3 regions of the Streptomyces sp. NPDC005752 genome follow, and region 3 is predicted to be linked to each of the others. Evidence: predicted binding sites of a transcription regulator. Region 3 holds the regulator's gene; each other region holds the start of a gene.
What was found. The regulator HrcA, encoded in region 3, represses chaperone genes, less so after heat shock. The targets are predictions, from matches to a motif close to TTNGCACTCNGNNNNNCNGAGTGCNAA.
Positions count from the first base shown of each region.

Region 1: the regulator HrcA is predicted to act here: its motif matches at 3,394-3,420, upstream of groES (co-chaperone GroES).
Region 2: the regulator HrcA is predicted to act here: its motif matches at 2,329-2,355, upstream of groL (chaperonin GroEL).

Region 1 is NZ_JBEXYB010000016.1:73,353-78,444, reverse strand. Features, by position in the region: gene ABZ441_RS15745 (DUF1876 domain-containing protein) at 44-316, shown strand; gene ABZ441_RS15740 (hypothetical protein) at 374-1,024, shown strand; gene ABZ441_RS15735 (methyltransferase domain-containing protein) at 1,025-2,248, opposite strand; gene ABZ441_RS15730 (polysaccharide deacetylase family protein) at 2,372-3,277, shown strand; gene groES (co-chaperone GroES) at 3,576-3,884, shown strand; gene groL (chaperonin GroEL) at 3,986-5,092, shown strand, end outside.
Region 2 is NZ_JBEXYB010000025.1:100,313-105,404, reverse strand. Features, by position in the region: gene thrC (threonine synthase) at 1-1,254, shown strand, start outside; gene ABZ441_RS21920 (MoaD/ThiS family protein) at 1,283-1,558, shown strand; gene ABZ441_RS21915 (cold-shock protein) at 2,002-2,208, shown strand; gene groL (chaperonin GroEL) at 2,518-4,140, shown strand; gene ABZ441_RS21905 (hypothetical protein) at 4,597-4,947, shown strand.
Region 3 is NZ_JBEXYB010000011.1:22,698-27,789, forward strand. Features, by position in the region: gene ABZ441_RS11550 (DUF3097 domain-containing protein) at 1-264, opposite strand, end outside; gene ABZ441_RS11555 (MBL fold metallo-hydrolase) at 290-1,012, opposite strand; gene hrcA (heat-inducible transcriptional repressor HrcA) at 1,178-2,194, shown strand; gene dnaJ (molecular chaperone DnaJ) at 2,195-3,334, shown strand; gene ABZ441_RS11570 (nitronate monooxygenase) at 3,455-4,528, shown strand; gene ABZ441_RS11575 (16S rRNA (uracil(1498)-N(3))-methyltransferase) at 4,525-5,092, shown strand, end outside.

The DNA of each region.
Region 1 (5,092 bases), on a different contig from region 3:
AACGGGCGCACCCTGGAAGCACGAGTCCCGGGAGGTGACCGACATGATGGAGACCACGGTCGGATGGCACATCGAGCTGGAGTTCGAGGAGGACACCCACCGGACCCGCGCGGCCGCGATGGTGCGGCTGAGTGACGGGACCGAGGTGCGGGCCCACGGGTACGCCAGCCGCCACCCCTCCGACGCGGAGCAGCCCAGGGTCGGCGAGGAGATCGCCGGCGCCCGTGCGCTCAACGAACTGGCGATGAAACTGCTCACCAAGGCACACGACGAGATCGATGAGGCGTCCGGCCGGACCTCGTACCCGCTGACCTGATGCCCCGGACCGTCCCACGGCCGGAGGGTGGCGTGCGCGCTCGGTAATGTCTGCGACATGCCTAGCCGTTCACCCCTTCCCCCACCCCCTCCGCCGGCGGAGATACGCACGTGGCCCGACCGCGACGCACTGCTGGGGGACCGGGCGGTGGTGCTCGGCGAGCTGGTGCGGATGTTCATCGGGCCCGCGCGGCTCGGAGTGCTGCTGATGTGGGCGGGGATCGCCGCACTCGGCTGGTCGCTGGTCGGATCGGCGCTGCTCATGTTCGAGGACGCGAACGACGCCCTCGGCGTCGTCCCGGGAGTCGTCTGCCTTGCCGCGGGCGCCGCCGTCCTCGTCCCATCGGCCGTGCTCCTGGCCGTCGGCGTGGCCAGGGACCTGCGGGTGCACGCACTCCTCGTGGAGTGGGGCGGACTGGACCGCGACCCGGTGGGGGACCTGCCCCTGCGCAGGCCGCGGGCGAGCATCGCCTGGCTCCTGACGTCGTTCGTACTCTGCGCGGCGGGTCTCTTCGGCTGCGTGGCCGTCCCGGGGGCCGCGAGGGCGGGCCAGGAGACGTACGGCCTGGTGGTCTGGCTGATGGGGCTCGGGTTCCTCGCCTGGCTGGCCGGACTGACCGGCCTCGTCAAGGCGTTCGCCCACCGCCGCTGGGTGCTCAGGGCGCTCGTAGGTGTTCCGGCGGACCGGCCGGCCGGGGTGGAGGGCTGATCAAGTCCCCTTCACCGGCTGCCCGATGAGCATCGTCGGGGCCCCGGCCACCCGGGTCATGAACACGGTGGCCGCGTGCGGTCCCTGGAGCTTCATCTTCCGCCGCAACTCCTCCGGTTCGACCGGCGAGCCACGCTTCTTGACGGTCAGGACACCGACCTGACGCTCCCTCAGGAGAGCTTTCAGCTTCTTCATGTTGAAGGGCAGCTGGTCGGTGATCTCGTAGGAGGCCGTGGCCTCGGACTCGTACGGCGCGTCGCTCGTGACGTACGCGATCGTCTCGTCGATCAGCCTGCCCTCGCAGCGCTCCACGATCTCGGCGACCAGGTGGGCGCGGATCACGGCGCCGTCCGGCTCGTGGAGGTACCGGCCGACGGGGCCGACCGGTGGGGCGGGGAGCGGGCCGTCCGAGGCGAGGGTCGTCCCGGACGGGAGCAGCGTGGCCCGGAAGGTGCCGGGGGCGAAGCCCTCGCCGAACCACAGCACCGCTTCCTTCACGTCTCCGCCGTCCGAGATCCACTCGGCCTCCGCCTGCGGACCGATCGCCTCGTGGGGGACACCGGGGGCGATCTTCAGCGCGGCGCGAGGAGCCTTCAGCGCCGCCCCGGTCGCCCAGGAGAGCGGAGGTGAGTAGGCCTCGGGGTCGAAGATCCTGCCCCGCCCGCCGCGCCGCGCCGGGTCGACGAAGACGGCGTCGTACGGGGAGGTGTCGATCTCGGTGACGTCGGCGCACCGCACCTCGACGAGGTCCTGGAGGCCGAGTGCCTCGGCGTTGGCGCGGGCGACCTGGGCGGTGAGCGGATCGCGGTCCACCGCCAGGACCGGGACGCCCGCCCGGGCCAGGGTGATCGCGTCACCGCCGATCCCGCAGCACAGGTCCGCCACGCTCCCCACTCCGAGCGCCGCGAACCGCCCGGCGCGGTAGGTGGCGACCGAGGTGCGGGTCGCCTGCTCCACTCCGTCGGGTGTGAAGAACATGCGGTACGCGTCCGCGGCCCCGAACTTCGCCACGGCGCGCTGCCGCAGCCGCGCCTGGCCCAGCGCCGCCGACACGAGGGCCGCGGGGTGCGTGCGGCGCAGCCGGGTCGCGGTCGCCAGTTCCCGTGCGGGGTCGTGGTCGCGCAGTTCGTCCAGGAGCGCGGTGCCCTCGGGGGTGCGCAGGGCGGCGAAGGCGGCGAGCGGGTCGGCGGGGCCGGCCTGGCCGGCGGGGGGAAGGGCGTTCACGGATCCATTGTGAGCCAGCCGGGGGATGCGGCGGGTCCGCCGGATGTGTCGCCGGGGGAGGCCGGTGGCCCGGTGGCAGGATGCGGCGCCATGCAGCTAGTACGACAAAAAGAAAAATCCGTCATGAAGTGTCGCAGAACGGCGTGTGCGGTCCTGGCCGCACTGTTGCTGGGCGCCGTCGCCTCCGGATGCGCCGACGGTACGGACGAGGGGGCGGGAGGCCGGCGGAAGCCGGTCGAGGGGCAGCCGGGGGCGGCCGCTCCACAAGCGCCCGCCGCGGCCGCGGCGCAGGCCGCGCGGCTGAAGCGTGAACAGGCCGCCCGCGTCGCGGTGGCGAAGAAGTGGGGTCTGGCGAAACTCCCGCTCGTCGCCCCCGCACCGCCCGTGGTGAAGCCGCGCATCACCACCCGTGCCGGGTTCGAGGTGGAGGGCGGGGAGACGCTGCCGCCGGTCTTCACCACCGTGCCCACCAAGGAACGGGTCGTCTTCCTGACGATGGACGACGGGGCAAAGAAGGACCCCGAACTGCTGCGGATGATGACGGAGCTGAAGATCCCGTACAGCGCCTTCCTCAGCGACTACGTGGTGAGCGACGACTACGGCTACTTCAAGGACATGCAGGCCAGGGGCGTGACGCTCAACAACCACACGCTCAACCACCGTTACCTCCCGGGACTCTCGAAGGCGGACCAGCGGCGGGAGATCTGCGGCGAGCAGGACAAGCTCGAGAAGTACTTCGGGAAGCGGCCGACCCTCTTCCGGCCGCCGTACGGCAACTACAACGCAGACACCCTCCGCGTCGCCGAGTCCTGCGGCATCAAGGCCGTGCCCCTGTGGGCCGCCGAGGCGTTCCCCGACCACATGGAGTGGCGCGAGTGGGACCGGGACCTGCACCCGGGCGACATCATCCTCACCCACTTCCGGGGCGACGAGGACTGGGAGGGATCGATGGCCGACATGATCCGCCGCGTCATGAAGACGGTCACGGACAAGGGGTACGCCGTGGCCAGGCTGGAGGACTACGTCTGACGGGGCGGGGCGGAAGGCGGGGTCCCGTGCGGTTCCTCCGCCACCGGAACACCGCGCCGGTCTCCCGCGTTGTCCGGGCGTGCGCGGTCCACGCGACGCCACGCGAGGGTGGTGAATTGGCACTCCGCTTGACCGAGTGCTAATCCCGGTCATAGTCTCTGTGCTGGCACTCACCGATGGAGAGTGCCAGCACAACCGTGCGACAGGGCAGGTCCGGCACCCGCGACGACGGATCGGTCTGGTCGCCACCCCACAGACTGTTAAACCCCGTGAGATCTCCGAAGGGGGAGACCGGATCGTGTCGACCACCAGCTCCAAGGTTGCGATCAAGCCGCTCGAGGACCGCATTGTGGTCCAGCCGCTCGACGCCGAGCAGACCACGGCTTCCGGCCTGGTCATTCCGGACACCGCCAAGGAGAAGCCCCAGGAGGGCGTCGTCCTGGCCGTGGGCCCGGGCCGCTTCGAGAACGGCGAGCGCCTTCCGCTCGACGTCAAGACCGGCGACGTCGTTCTGTACAGCAAGTACGGCGGCACCGAGGTGAAGTACAACGGCGAGGAGTACCTCGTCCTCTCGGCCCGCGACGTGCTCGCGATCGTCGAGAAGTAGTTCACCTAACGTTTGCTTCTGTTCTGCGCCCCTGGCCCCCTGCGAAAAACTAGCCGGGTGGCGAGGGGCGCAGTTCGTTTTGAGAGGGAAGAAAACAGCCCATGGCGAAGATTCTGAAGTTCGACGAGGACGCCCGTCGCGCCCTTGAGCGCGGCGTCAACAAGCTTGCCGACACGGTGAAGGTGACGATCGGCCCGAAGGGCCGCAACGTCGTCATCGACAAGAAGTTCGGCGCTCCCACCATCACCAACGACGGTGTCACCATCGCGCGCGAGGTCGAGCTCGACGACCCGTACGAGAACCTCGGTGCCCAGCTGGTGAAGGAGGTGGCGACCAAGACCAACGACGTAGCGGGTGACGGCACCACCACCGCCACCGTGCTCGCCCAGGCCCTCGTCCGCGAAGGTCTGCGCAACGTCGCCGCGGGCGCGTCCCCGGCCGCCCTGAAGAAGGGCATCGACGCCGCCGTCAAGGCCGTGTCCGAGGACCTCCTCGCGACCGCCCGCCCGATCGACGACAAGGCCGACATCGCCGCCGTGGCCGCGCTCTCCGCGCAGGACCCGCAGGTCGGCGAGCTCATCGCGGACGCGATGGACAAGGTCGGCAAGGACGGTGTCATCACCGTCGAGGAGTCCAACACCTTCGGTCTGGACCTCGAGTTCACCGAGGGCATGGCCTTCGACAAGGGTTACCTGTCGCCGTACATGGTGACCGACCAGGAGCGTATGGAGGCCGTCCTCGACGACCCGTACATCCTGATCCACCAGGGCAAGATCGGCTCCATCCAGGAGCTGCTCCCGCTCCTGGAGAAGGTCATCCAGGCGGGTGCCTCCAAGCCGCTGCTGATCATCGCCGAGGACGTCGAGGGCGAGGCGCTCTCCACCCTCGTCGTCAACAAGATCCGTGGCACCTTCAACGCCGTCGCGGTGAAGGCCCCCGGCTTCGGTGACCGCCGCAAGGCCATGCTCGGCGACATCGCCACCCTCACCGGTGCGACCGTCATCGCCGAGGAGGTCGGCCTCAAGCTCGACCAGGCCGGTCTGGACGTGCTGGGCACCGCCCGCCGCGTCACCGTCTCGAAGGACGACACGACCATCGTCGACGGCGGCGGCGACTCCGCCGACGTCAAGGGACGCGTCAACCAGATCAAGGCCGAGATCGAGTCCACGGACTCCGACTGGGACCGTGAGAAGCTCCAGGAGCGCCTC
Region 2 (5,092 bases), on a different contig from region 3:
GACCTCGGTCCCGCCGCAGCACTTTCCTGCCGCGAATGCGGCGAGCGTTTCGAGCTCGGCCCCATTTTCGCCTGTGTGTCCTGTTTCGGGCCGCTCGAAGTGGCGTACGACCTGCCGAGCGGCTCCCCCGAAGAGCTGAAGAAGCGCATCGCCGAGGGCCCGGACAACATCTGGCGCTACGCGCCGCTGCTGCCCGTCCCCTCCGACGTCGCCGACAAGCCCAACATCAACCCCGGTTTCACGAAGCTCGTGAAGGCCGACAACCTCGCCCGTGAGCTGGGCGTGACCGGCGGCCTGTACGTCAAGGACGACTCCGGCAATCCGACGCACTCCTTCAAGGACCGTGTCGTCGCGATCGCCGTCGAGGCCGCCCGTGCCTTCGGGTTCACCACCCTCTCCTGCTCCTCCACCGGCAACCTCGCCGGTGCGGTGGGTGCCGCCGCCGCCCGCGCCGGCTTCCGCTCCTGCGTGTTCATCCCGCACGACCTGGAGCAGGGCAAGGTCGTCATGGCCGCGGTGTACGGCGGTGAACTGGTCGGCATCGAGGGCAACTACGACGACGTCAACCGCTTCTGCTCGGAGCTCATCGGCGACCCGCTCGGCGAGGGCTGGGGCTTCGTCAACGTCAACCTGCGGCCGTACTACGGCGAGGGCTCCAAGACCCTGGCGTACGAGATCTGCGAACAGCTCGGCTGGCAGCTGCCCGACCAGCTCGTCATCCCGATCGCGTCCGGCTCGCAGCTCACGAAGATCGACAAGGGGCTGCAGGAGCTGATCAAGCTCGGCCTCGTCGAGGACAAGCCGTACAAGATCTTCGGTGCACAGGCCGAGGGCTGCTCCCCGGTCTCCACCGCCTTCAAGGCCGGCCACGACGTGGTGCGCCCCCAGAAGCCGAAGACGATCGCCAAGTCCCTCGCGATCGGGAACCCGGCCGACGGTCCGTACGTCCTGGACATCGCCCGGCGCACCGGCGGCGCGGTGGAGGACGTCAACGACGAGCAGGTCGTGGACGCGATCAAGCTGCTGGCCCGCACCGAGGGCATCTTCGCGGAGACCGCGGGCGGGGTGACGGTCGGTGTGACGAAGAAGCTGATCGACGCCGGTCTGCTCGACCCGGCCCTGACGACCGTCGTCCTGAACACCGGCGACGGGCTGAAGACCCTGGACGCGGTCGCTCCCACGACGGGCCTGTCGGCGACGATCCGGCCCAGTCTGGACGCGTTCCGCGACGCGGGCCTCGCCGCCGCCAACTGACCACCCGAGACCGAAGGAAGGCACGTACATGAGCGTCAAGGTCCGCATCCCCACCATCCTCCGCACCTACACGGGCGGTCAGGCCGAGGTCCCGGCGGAAGGGTCGGTCCTCTCCGAGGTCATCGCCTCCCTGGAGCAGAACCACCCGGGCATCGCGGCCCGCGTCCTGGACGACCAGGGCAAGCTGCGACGCTTCGTCAACGTGTACGTCAACGACGACGACGTGCGTTTCGAGGGCGGCCTGGACGCGGTCACCCCGGACGGCGCCGGCGTCTCGATCATCCCGGCCGTCGCCGGAGGCTGATCACCGCACGGCCCCGGGCGCGGCTGCCCGACCGCACGGCGTGAGCACAGTGGCCCTCTCCGCACAACATGTGGAGGGGGCCATTCCGCATGGTTGAGCGCGGTAGAGTTGGGGAAGTCACCGCAGCTTCCCGTGCCGCCCGCATATGAGAATGCGCCCGGCCGCGGCAAGAAACAGCCAAAGTGCGTGAACCCCTTGAGGCATAAGTGGCCTTTGTCAGGCCCGACTTGCCCTGGAATCCAGCGAATTCGCCCCTTGCGTGCGGTCGCCCGTGCCCAGAATTCTCGTCCGATTGACCTGTTGCAGAGGGCAGTTGGGCAGATACATTCGGCCGCGGTCGACGCGTTCCGGCGCACGCCACCCTCTCCTGTCGGAGGGTGACTTCTGACCCGGGTCCGCGAAGTGCGGACCTGCGCAAGGGCCAGTAATAGGGGAGTAAGGCTATGGCTCAGGGCACCGTCAAGTGGTTCAACGCGGAGAAGGGGTACGGCTTCATCGCGGTCGACGGTGGTGCGGATGTCTTCGTCCACTACAGCGCGATCCAGATGGACGGATACCGCACCCTCGAAGAGGGTCAGCGAGTTGAATTCGAGATCTCGCAGGGCCAGAAGGGGCCGCAGGCGGACATGGTCAAGCTCGCCGTCGGCTGAGCTCGGCGCGGTCGGCCGACGACACCACTCACACACGCAGGGCCCGTACCTCCGAAGAGGGGGACGGGCCCTTCGTGCGTGTGTGCGCCCCTCCCGGTTGTCCACCGACGGAGGGGGACGCTTGCACTCGCAGGGGTCGAGTGCTAATTATTGGCGTTAGCACTCTCCAGGTGAGAGTGACAGAACTTGGACCGGGCCGGTGAGGCCCGCAGGCTCCGTGGGGCAAGGAACCACAGAGCACGCTGGCCGTCCGTCGCGGGCGCCTCTCGGTCCGGAGAAATCCACCCCTGTCCGGGAGGACCACTTCACATGGCCAAGATCATCGCGTTCGACGAGGAGGCACGGCGCGGTCTCGAGCGCGGGATGAACCAGCTCGCCGACGCCGTCAAGGTCACCCTCGGCCCCAAGGGCCGTAACGTCGTCCTCGAGAAGAAGTGGGGCGCGCCCACGATCACCAACGATGGTGTTTCCATCGCCAAGGAGATCGAGCTCGAGGACCCGTACGAGAAGATCGGTGCGGAGCTGGTCAAGGAGGTCGCCAAGAAGACGGACGACGTCGCCGGCGACGGTACGACCACCGCCACCGTTCTCGCCCAGGCGCTCGTCCGCGAGGGCCTGCGCAACGTCGCCGCGGGTGCCAACCCGATGGCTCTGAAGCGTGGCATCGAGAAGGCCGTCGAGGCCGTCTCCGCCGCTCTGCTGGAGCAGGCGAAGGACGTGGAGACCAAGGAGCAGATCGCTTCGACGGCCTCCATCTCCGCTGCCGACACCGAGATCGGCGCCAAGATCGCCGAGGCGATGGACAAGGTCGGCAAGGAAGGCGTCATCACCGTCGAGGAGTCCCAGACCTTCGGTCTGGAGCTCGAGCTCACCGAGGGTATGCGCTTCGACAAGGGCTACATCTCGGCGTACTTCGCGACCGACATGGAGCGTATGGAGACGTCGTTCGACGACCCGTACATCCTGATCGTCAACTCCAAGATCAGCAACGTGAAGGACCTCCTTCCGCTGCTCGAGAAGGTCATGCAGTCGGGCAAGCCCCTGCTGATCATCGCGGAGGACGTCGAGGGCGAGGCCCTGTCGACCCTGGTCGTCAACAAGATCCGTGGCACCTTCAAGTCCGTCGCCGTCAAGGCTCCGGGCTTCGGTGACCGCCGCAAGGCCATGCTCGGCGACATCGCCATCCTCACCGGTGGCACCGTCATCTCCGAGGAGGTCGGTCTCAAGCTGGAGAACGCCGGCGTCGACCTGCTCGGCACCGCCCGCAAGGTCGTCATCACCAAGGACGAGACGACCATCGTCGACGGTGGCGGCGACAGCGACCAGGTCCAGGGCCGCGTCAAGCAGATCCGTGCCGAGATCGAGAACTCCGACTCGGACTACGACCGCGAGAAGCTCCAGGAGCGCCTCGCGAAGCTGGCCGGCGGCGTGGCCGTCATCAAGGCCGGCGCCGCCACCGAGGTGGAGCTCAAGGAGCGCAAGCACCGCATCGAGGACGCGGTGCGCAACGCCAAGGCCGCTGTCGAGGAGGGCATCGTCGCCGGTGGTGGCGTGGCTCTGCTCCAGGCCTCGGCCGTCTTCGAGAAGCTCGACCTGACCGGTGACGAGGCCACGGGCGCCAACGCCGTGAAGCTCGCGCTGGAGGCCCCGCTCAAGCAGATCGCCGTCAACGGTGGTCTCGAGGGTGGCGTCATCGTCGAGAAGGTGCGCAACCTGCCGATCGGTCACGGCCTCAACGCCGCGACCGGCGAGTACGTCGACATGATCGCCGAGGGCATCATCGACCCGGCGAAGGTCACGCGCTCCGCCCTGCAGAACGCCGCGTCCATCGCCGCGCTCTTCCTCACCACCGAGGCCGTCATCGCCGACAAGCCGGAGAAGGCCTCTGCGGCCGCTCCGGGCGGCATGCCGGGCGGTGACATGGACTTCTGATCCTCGGATCAGCAGTTCGAGCGGTACCCGCAGTACCCGTACGACGCCGGCCCCCGGGATTCGTTCCCGGGGGCCGGCGTCGTACGCGGTGGCGGGCATGGACGGTTCGGGGCCGGTCCGCGGAAGAGGTCAGGTCCGGTACTCGCCGGACGGGCCGAAGGACTCGATCCCGGCGACGGCCACCCGCTTGCCCGAGGGCGCGGTGTGGGGCGGCGGGCCGAAGCGGGCCTCCTGTCAGACCCGGCGCATAGCGTCAGCACTGAGGACACACCGCGCGCTGCAGTCCGCAGCACTGCTGAACCTGCCCACTGGGAGAGAATTCCATTGAAGAGCCTGCCGCAGACGGACAACAGTTTGCTGATCCGCACTGACTATTCCGACCAGTCGGCTTGGCAAGCCCTCCATACGGCGATCACAACGCCGAACAAGGACGGCTTCCTCGCGAATGTTCACATAGTGGACGATGCCGACTACAGCGATCTGACGACCGAACAGGTCCTCGCACTGGCCCTCGCCAGCGGTAACAGTGACTCCATGTTGATCGTGGCGGACACGACCGCGCTCTTCGCGCCTGGGATGCCGCTACTCGCGGTCCCGCCCTACGAGGACGACGAGGACGACGAGGACGACGACGACGAGGACGACGGCGAGGGCGACGGCGAGGACGCGGAGCAGCAGTTCGGCGAACTGCGCGTCACAGCCGCAGAACTGTGGTCGATCGAGAACAACATCTACCTCGGCAACATGGACTGGGAGGACTTCGTCGCCGCCGCGGGTGACGACGGCGTCTTCCGGGGCTTCCGCTAGAGGCGATCGGGCTGCGGCCTGGGCAGCCGGCTGCCGGCCGACTGGTGAAGAGGCGGCGTTCTGACCCTGCACTGTTCAGTCGGGCCCGCAGGCGCCACTCGATGTCGCGCACTTGGACCGCAGGCGCGCGTCCTGTCGGTACGCA
Region 3 (5,092 bases):
GGGGCCGCCGGCCGACGGGCGCACCAGGGTGACCACCCTGCCCTTCAGCAGGAAACCACGCGGCTCCATGGGGAAGACCCGGTGCTTGCCGAAGCGGTCCTCCAGCGTGACCGTCGGGCCCTGAGCCGTCTTCTCGCAGTGGATCACCGCACCGCAGAAGCCGGTGACGGCCTCCTCGACGACCAGATCGGGTTCTGCGGGGACCTCGGGGGCGGGAGCGGACTTCTTCCACGGCGGGGTCAGATCCGGCTGGTAGCTGCGCATGGCACGACGATAAACGGAGGCCCTTTCACGACACGCCGAAGCGGGCGGCCAGTCGGGCGCGCTGCGCCCGTACGAACGCCGCGTCCACCACCGCCCCGTGTCCCGGCACGTACGACGCGTCCTCGCCGCCGAGCTCCAGCAGCCGGTCCAGCGCCGCCGGCCAGTGCGAGGGGACCGCGTCCCGGCCCGCCTGCGGCTCGCCGGACTCCTCGACCAGGTCGCCGCAGAGCACCACGACAGGTGACCCCGGAACCAGCACCGCGAGGTCGTGGCCGCTGTGCCCGGGGCCCACATTGGCCAGCAGCACCTGGAGCCCGCCCCCGAGGTCGAGCGTCCACTCGCCGCTCACCTGATGCCGCGGGGCCACCAGCGCGTCCGTCGCCGCAGTGGCGTCGGCCTCACTCATGCCGTGCCGAAGCGCGTCCGCGCGCAGTTCCCCGGCGCCCCGCCCCAGCAGATCCGCCGTGCCGACCGCCCCGTAGACCTCCGCCCCGGAGAAGGCGGCCGTGCCCAGCACATGGTCGAAGTGCGGATGACTCAATGCGATATGCGTCACCCTCCGGCCCAGCATGCTCTCCGCCTGGGAGCGCAGCTCGACTCCCTCCCGGAGCGTCGAACCCGTGTCGTAGAGCAGCACACCGTCCGCCCCGGCCACCAGTGCGGCGGTCGCGTCCCAGACGGGAAGGCGTCGCCGCCCCGTACCGTTGCCCAACCGCTCCCAGCCGAACTCTTCCCAAGAGACGTCCATACGGCGACGCTATCGGCAACGACCTGCGCAGTCCCGCGACGGCGTGGCCGGTCGGCCTTGCCCCGGGACCACCCTCCCCCCGTACACTGACCGGGGGGATTGCTGGCACTCGAATGCACAGAGTGCCAGGCAGACGCCGGAGAACCACAGCTGGAGGTGTGCGCGGTGCTCAGCGAACGCAGACTCGAAGTGCTGCGCGCCATCGTCCAGGACTATGTCGGCACCGAGGAGCCCGTCGGCTCCAAGGCGCTCACGGAGCGGCACAGCCTGGGGGTCTCCCCGGCGACCGTCCGCAACGACATGGCGGTGCTGGAGGACGAGGGCTTCATCGCCCAGCCGCACACGAGTGCGGGGCGTATTCCGACGGACAAGGGCTACCGTCTCTTCGTCGACAGACTCGCGGGCGTCAAGCCCCTGTCTTCGCCGGAGCGCCGGGCCATCCAGAACTTCCTCGACGGCGCGGTCGACCTCGACGACGTCGTGGGCCGCACGGTCCGGCTGCTCGCGCAGCTGACCAGACAGGTCGCCGTCGTGCAGTACCCCTCGCTGACCCGGTCGACGGTCCGGCACGTGGAGTTGCTGTCGCTGGCTCCGGCCCGGCTGATGCTCGTGCTGATCACGGACACGGGCCGGGTCGAACAACGTATGATCGACTGCCCTGCTCCGTTCGGTGACATGTCGCTGGCCGATCTGCGGGCCCGGCTCAACAGCCGGGTCGTCGGACGACGCTTCGCGGACGTGCCCCGGCTGGTGCAGGACCTTCCGGAGTCCTTCGAGACCGAGGACCGGGGCACCGTGTCGACGGTGCTCTCCGTCCTTCTCGAAACCCTGGTCGAAGAGACGGAGGAGCGGCTGATCATCGGCGGCACCTCCAACCTCACCCGCTTCGGGCACGATTTCCCTGTGATGATCCGGCCGGTGCTGGAGGCACTGGAGGAGCAGGTCGTGCTGCTGAAGCTGCTCGGTGAGGCAACGGATTCGGGCATGACCGTACGGATCGGGCACGAGAACGCCCATGAGGGCCTCAACTCCACGTCCGTCGTCGCGGTCGGCTACGGTTCGGGCGACGAGGCAGTCGCCAAACTCGGCGTGGTCGGACCGACCCGCATGGACTACCCCGGAACGATGGGAGCGGTACGCGCAGTGGCACGTTACGTCGGACAGATCCTGGCGGAGTCGTAAGTGGCCACGGACTACTACGCCGTACTAGGCGTACGCCGCGACGCATCCCAGGACGAGATCAAGAAGGCATTCCGTCGGCTCGCCCGCGAGCTGCACCCGGATGTCAACCCGGATCCGAAGACCCAGGAGCGGTTCAAGGAGATCAACGCCGCTTACGAGGTGCTCTCGGACCCGCAGAAGAAGCAGGTCTACGACCTCGGCGGCGACCCGCTGTCCGCCTCGGGCGGCGGCGGTGGCGCGGGAGGGTTCGGAGCCGGCGGCTTCGGCAACTTCAGCGACATCATGGACGCGTTCTTCGGCACTGCGTCGCAGCGCGGACCCCGTTCGCGCACCCGGCGCGGCCAGGACGCCATGATCCGCCTGGAGATCGACCTCTCCGAGGCGGCCTTCGGTACGACCAAGGACATCCAGGTCGACACGGCGGTCGTCTGTACGAGCTGCAGTGGCGAGGGCGCCGCACCCGGCACCTCCGCGCAGACCTGCGACATGTGCCGCGGCCGTGGCGAGGTGTCCCAGGTCACCAGGTCCTTCCTCGGTCAGGTCATGACCTCCCGGCCCTGCCCGCAGTGCCAGGGCTTCGGCACGGTCGTCCCGACCCCGTGCCCCGAGTGCGCCGGCGACGGCCGCATCCGGTCGAGGCGCACCCTCACCGTGAAGATCCCGGCAGGTGTCGACAACGGCACCCGGATCCAGCTCGCGGGCGAGGGCGAGGTCGGCCCCGGCGGCGGCCCCGCCGGCGACCTGTACGTCGAGATCCATGAGCTGCCTCACGCCGTGTTCCAGCGGCGTGGCGACGATCTGCACTGCACGGTCACCATCCCGATGACGGCGGCGGCCCTCGGCACCCAGGTGCCGCTGGAGACGCTGGACGGCCTGGAGGAGATCGACATCAGGCCGGGCACCCAGTCCGGCCAGTCGGTCCCGCTGCACGGGCGCGGCATCACGCATCTGCGTGGTGGCGGGCGCGGGGACCTGATCGTGCACGTCGAGGTGCTGACCCCGACGAAGATGGACCCCGAGCAGGAGCGCCTCCTGCGGGAGCTGTCCAAGCTGCGTGGTGAGGAGCGGCCCACCGGGCAGTTCCAGCCGGGGCAGCAGGGGCTCTTCTCCCGTCTGAAGGACGCCTTCAACGGCCGCTGAACCCTGTCACCGCACCGCCCGCCGGTCCCGTACCGGCGGGCGGTGCCGTGTGTCCGGGGCCCGTCGGTGGGGTGCAACCGCTGATTCGGCACGATCCTCAGGACGTGGCACGATGCGCTCATGTCCTTGGCGCTGACCGATCTCTGCCGATACCCCGTCGTGCAGGCCCCGATGGCGGGCGGCGCCTCCCGACCGGAGCTGGCCGCCGCCGTGGCCGAGGCCGGCGGGATCGGATTCCTCGCCGCCGGCTACAAGACGGCCGACGGGATGTACAACGAGGTCAAGCAGCTCCGGAGGCTGACCGGGCTCCCCTTCGGCGTCAACCTCTTCATGCCGCAGCCGCTGGTCGCCGACCCCGGCGCCGTGGAGGTCTACCGCCACCAGCTCGCAGGTGAGGGCGCCTGGTACGAGACCCCTCTCGGCGACCCGGACTCCAGCGGGGACGACGCCTACGAGGCCAAGGTGGCGATCCTGCTGGAGGACCCCGTACCCGTGGTCTCCTTCACGTTCGGATGCCCCACCCGTGAGGTGCTCGAGGCGTTCGCCGCCGCCGGGACGCTCACCGTCGTCACGGTCACCTCTCCGCAGGAGGCGCGGAACGCGCAGTGGTCGGGGGCCGGCGCCCTGTGTGTCCAGGGTTTCGAAGCGGGCGGTCACCAGTCCACGCACCGCGACGACCCGCAGGCCGGCCTCACCGGCACCGGGCTGATTTCCCTGATCTCCGAGGTCCGCGAGTCCGTGCGGCTGCCCGTCATCGCGGCCGGCGGACTGATGCGCGGCTCGCAGATCACCGCCGTGCTGGCGGCCGGGGCCGACGCGGCCCAGCTCGGTACGGCGTTCCTGCCCTGCCCCGAGTCGGGTGCACACCCGCTGCACAAGCAGGCCCTGACCAACCCGCTGTTCGTGACCACGGCCCTGACCCGTGCCTTCTCCGGGCGTCCCGCGCGGGGGCTGGTCAACCGGTTCGTCCGGGAGCACGGCCCGTACGCTCCCGCCGCCTACCCGCAGGTGCACCAGCTGACCAGCGGGCTGCGCCGGGCCGCCGCCGAGGCCGGGGACGCCCAGGGCATGGCCCTGTGGGCGGGCCAGGGACACCGGCTGGCACGCGAGCTGCCCGCCGGGGAGCTCGTGGGTCTGCTCGCCGCCGAAATGGAAGCCGCGCGTGCGGCAGTGAGTGTGAGGAGTGCCCAGTGACGGCACCGGTCTTCGTCGTCGAACAGCTGCCCGGCGGGCCGGAGTTCGTCCTGGACGGACCCGAAGGGCGGCACGCGGTTTCCGTGAAGCGGCTGAACCCGGGGGAGGGCGTGGTCCTGACCGACGGGCGGGGACGCTGGGCGGAGGGTGTCGTACGGGCGGCCGAGGGCAAGGACCGGCTCGTGGTCACCGGTCTCGACAGCGTCCACGAGGAGCCCGCGCCCACCCCGTTCCTCACCGTCGTCCAGGCCCTGCCCAAGGGCGACCGCGGCGAGGTCGCCGTGGAGACGATGACGGAGACGGGCGTCGACGCGATCGTGCCCTGGCAGGCCGCGCGCTGCATCACGCAGTGGAAGGGCGACCGGGGGCTCAAGTCCCTCGCCAAGTGGCGCAGCACCGCGCGTGAGGCGGGGAAGCAGTCGCGCCGCGTCCGCTTCCCCGAGGTGGCGGAGGTCATGACGACCAGACAGGTCGCCGCCCTGCTGGCCGCTGCGGACTTCGCGGGCGTCCTGCACGAGGACCGGGCCGGCGACAGCGAGCCGCTCGCCACCGCCGAACTCCCCG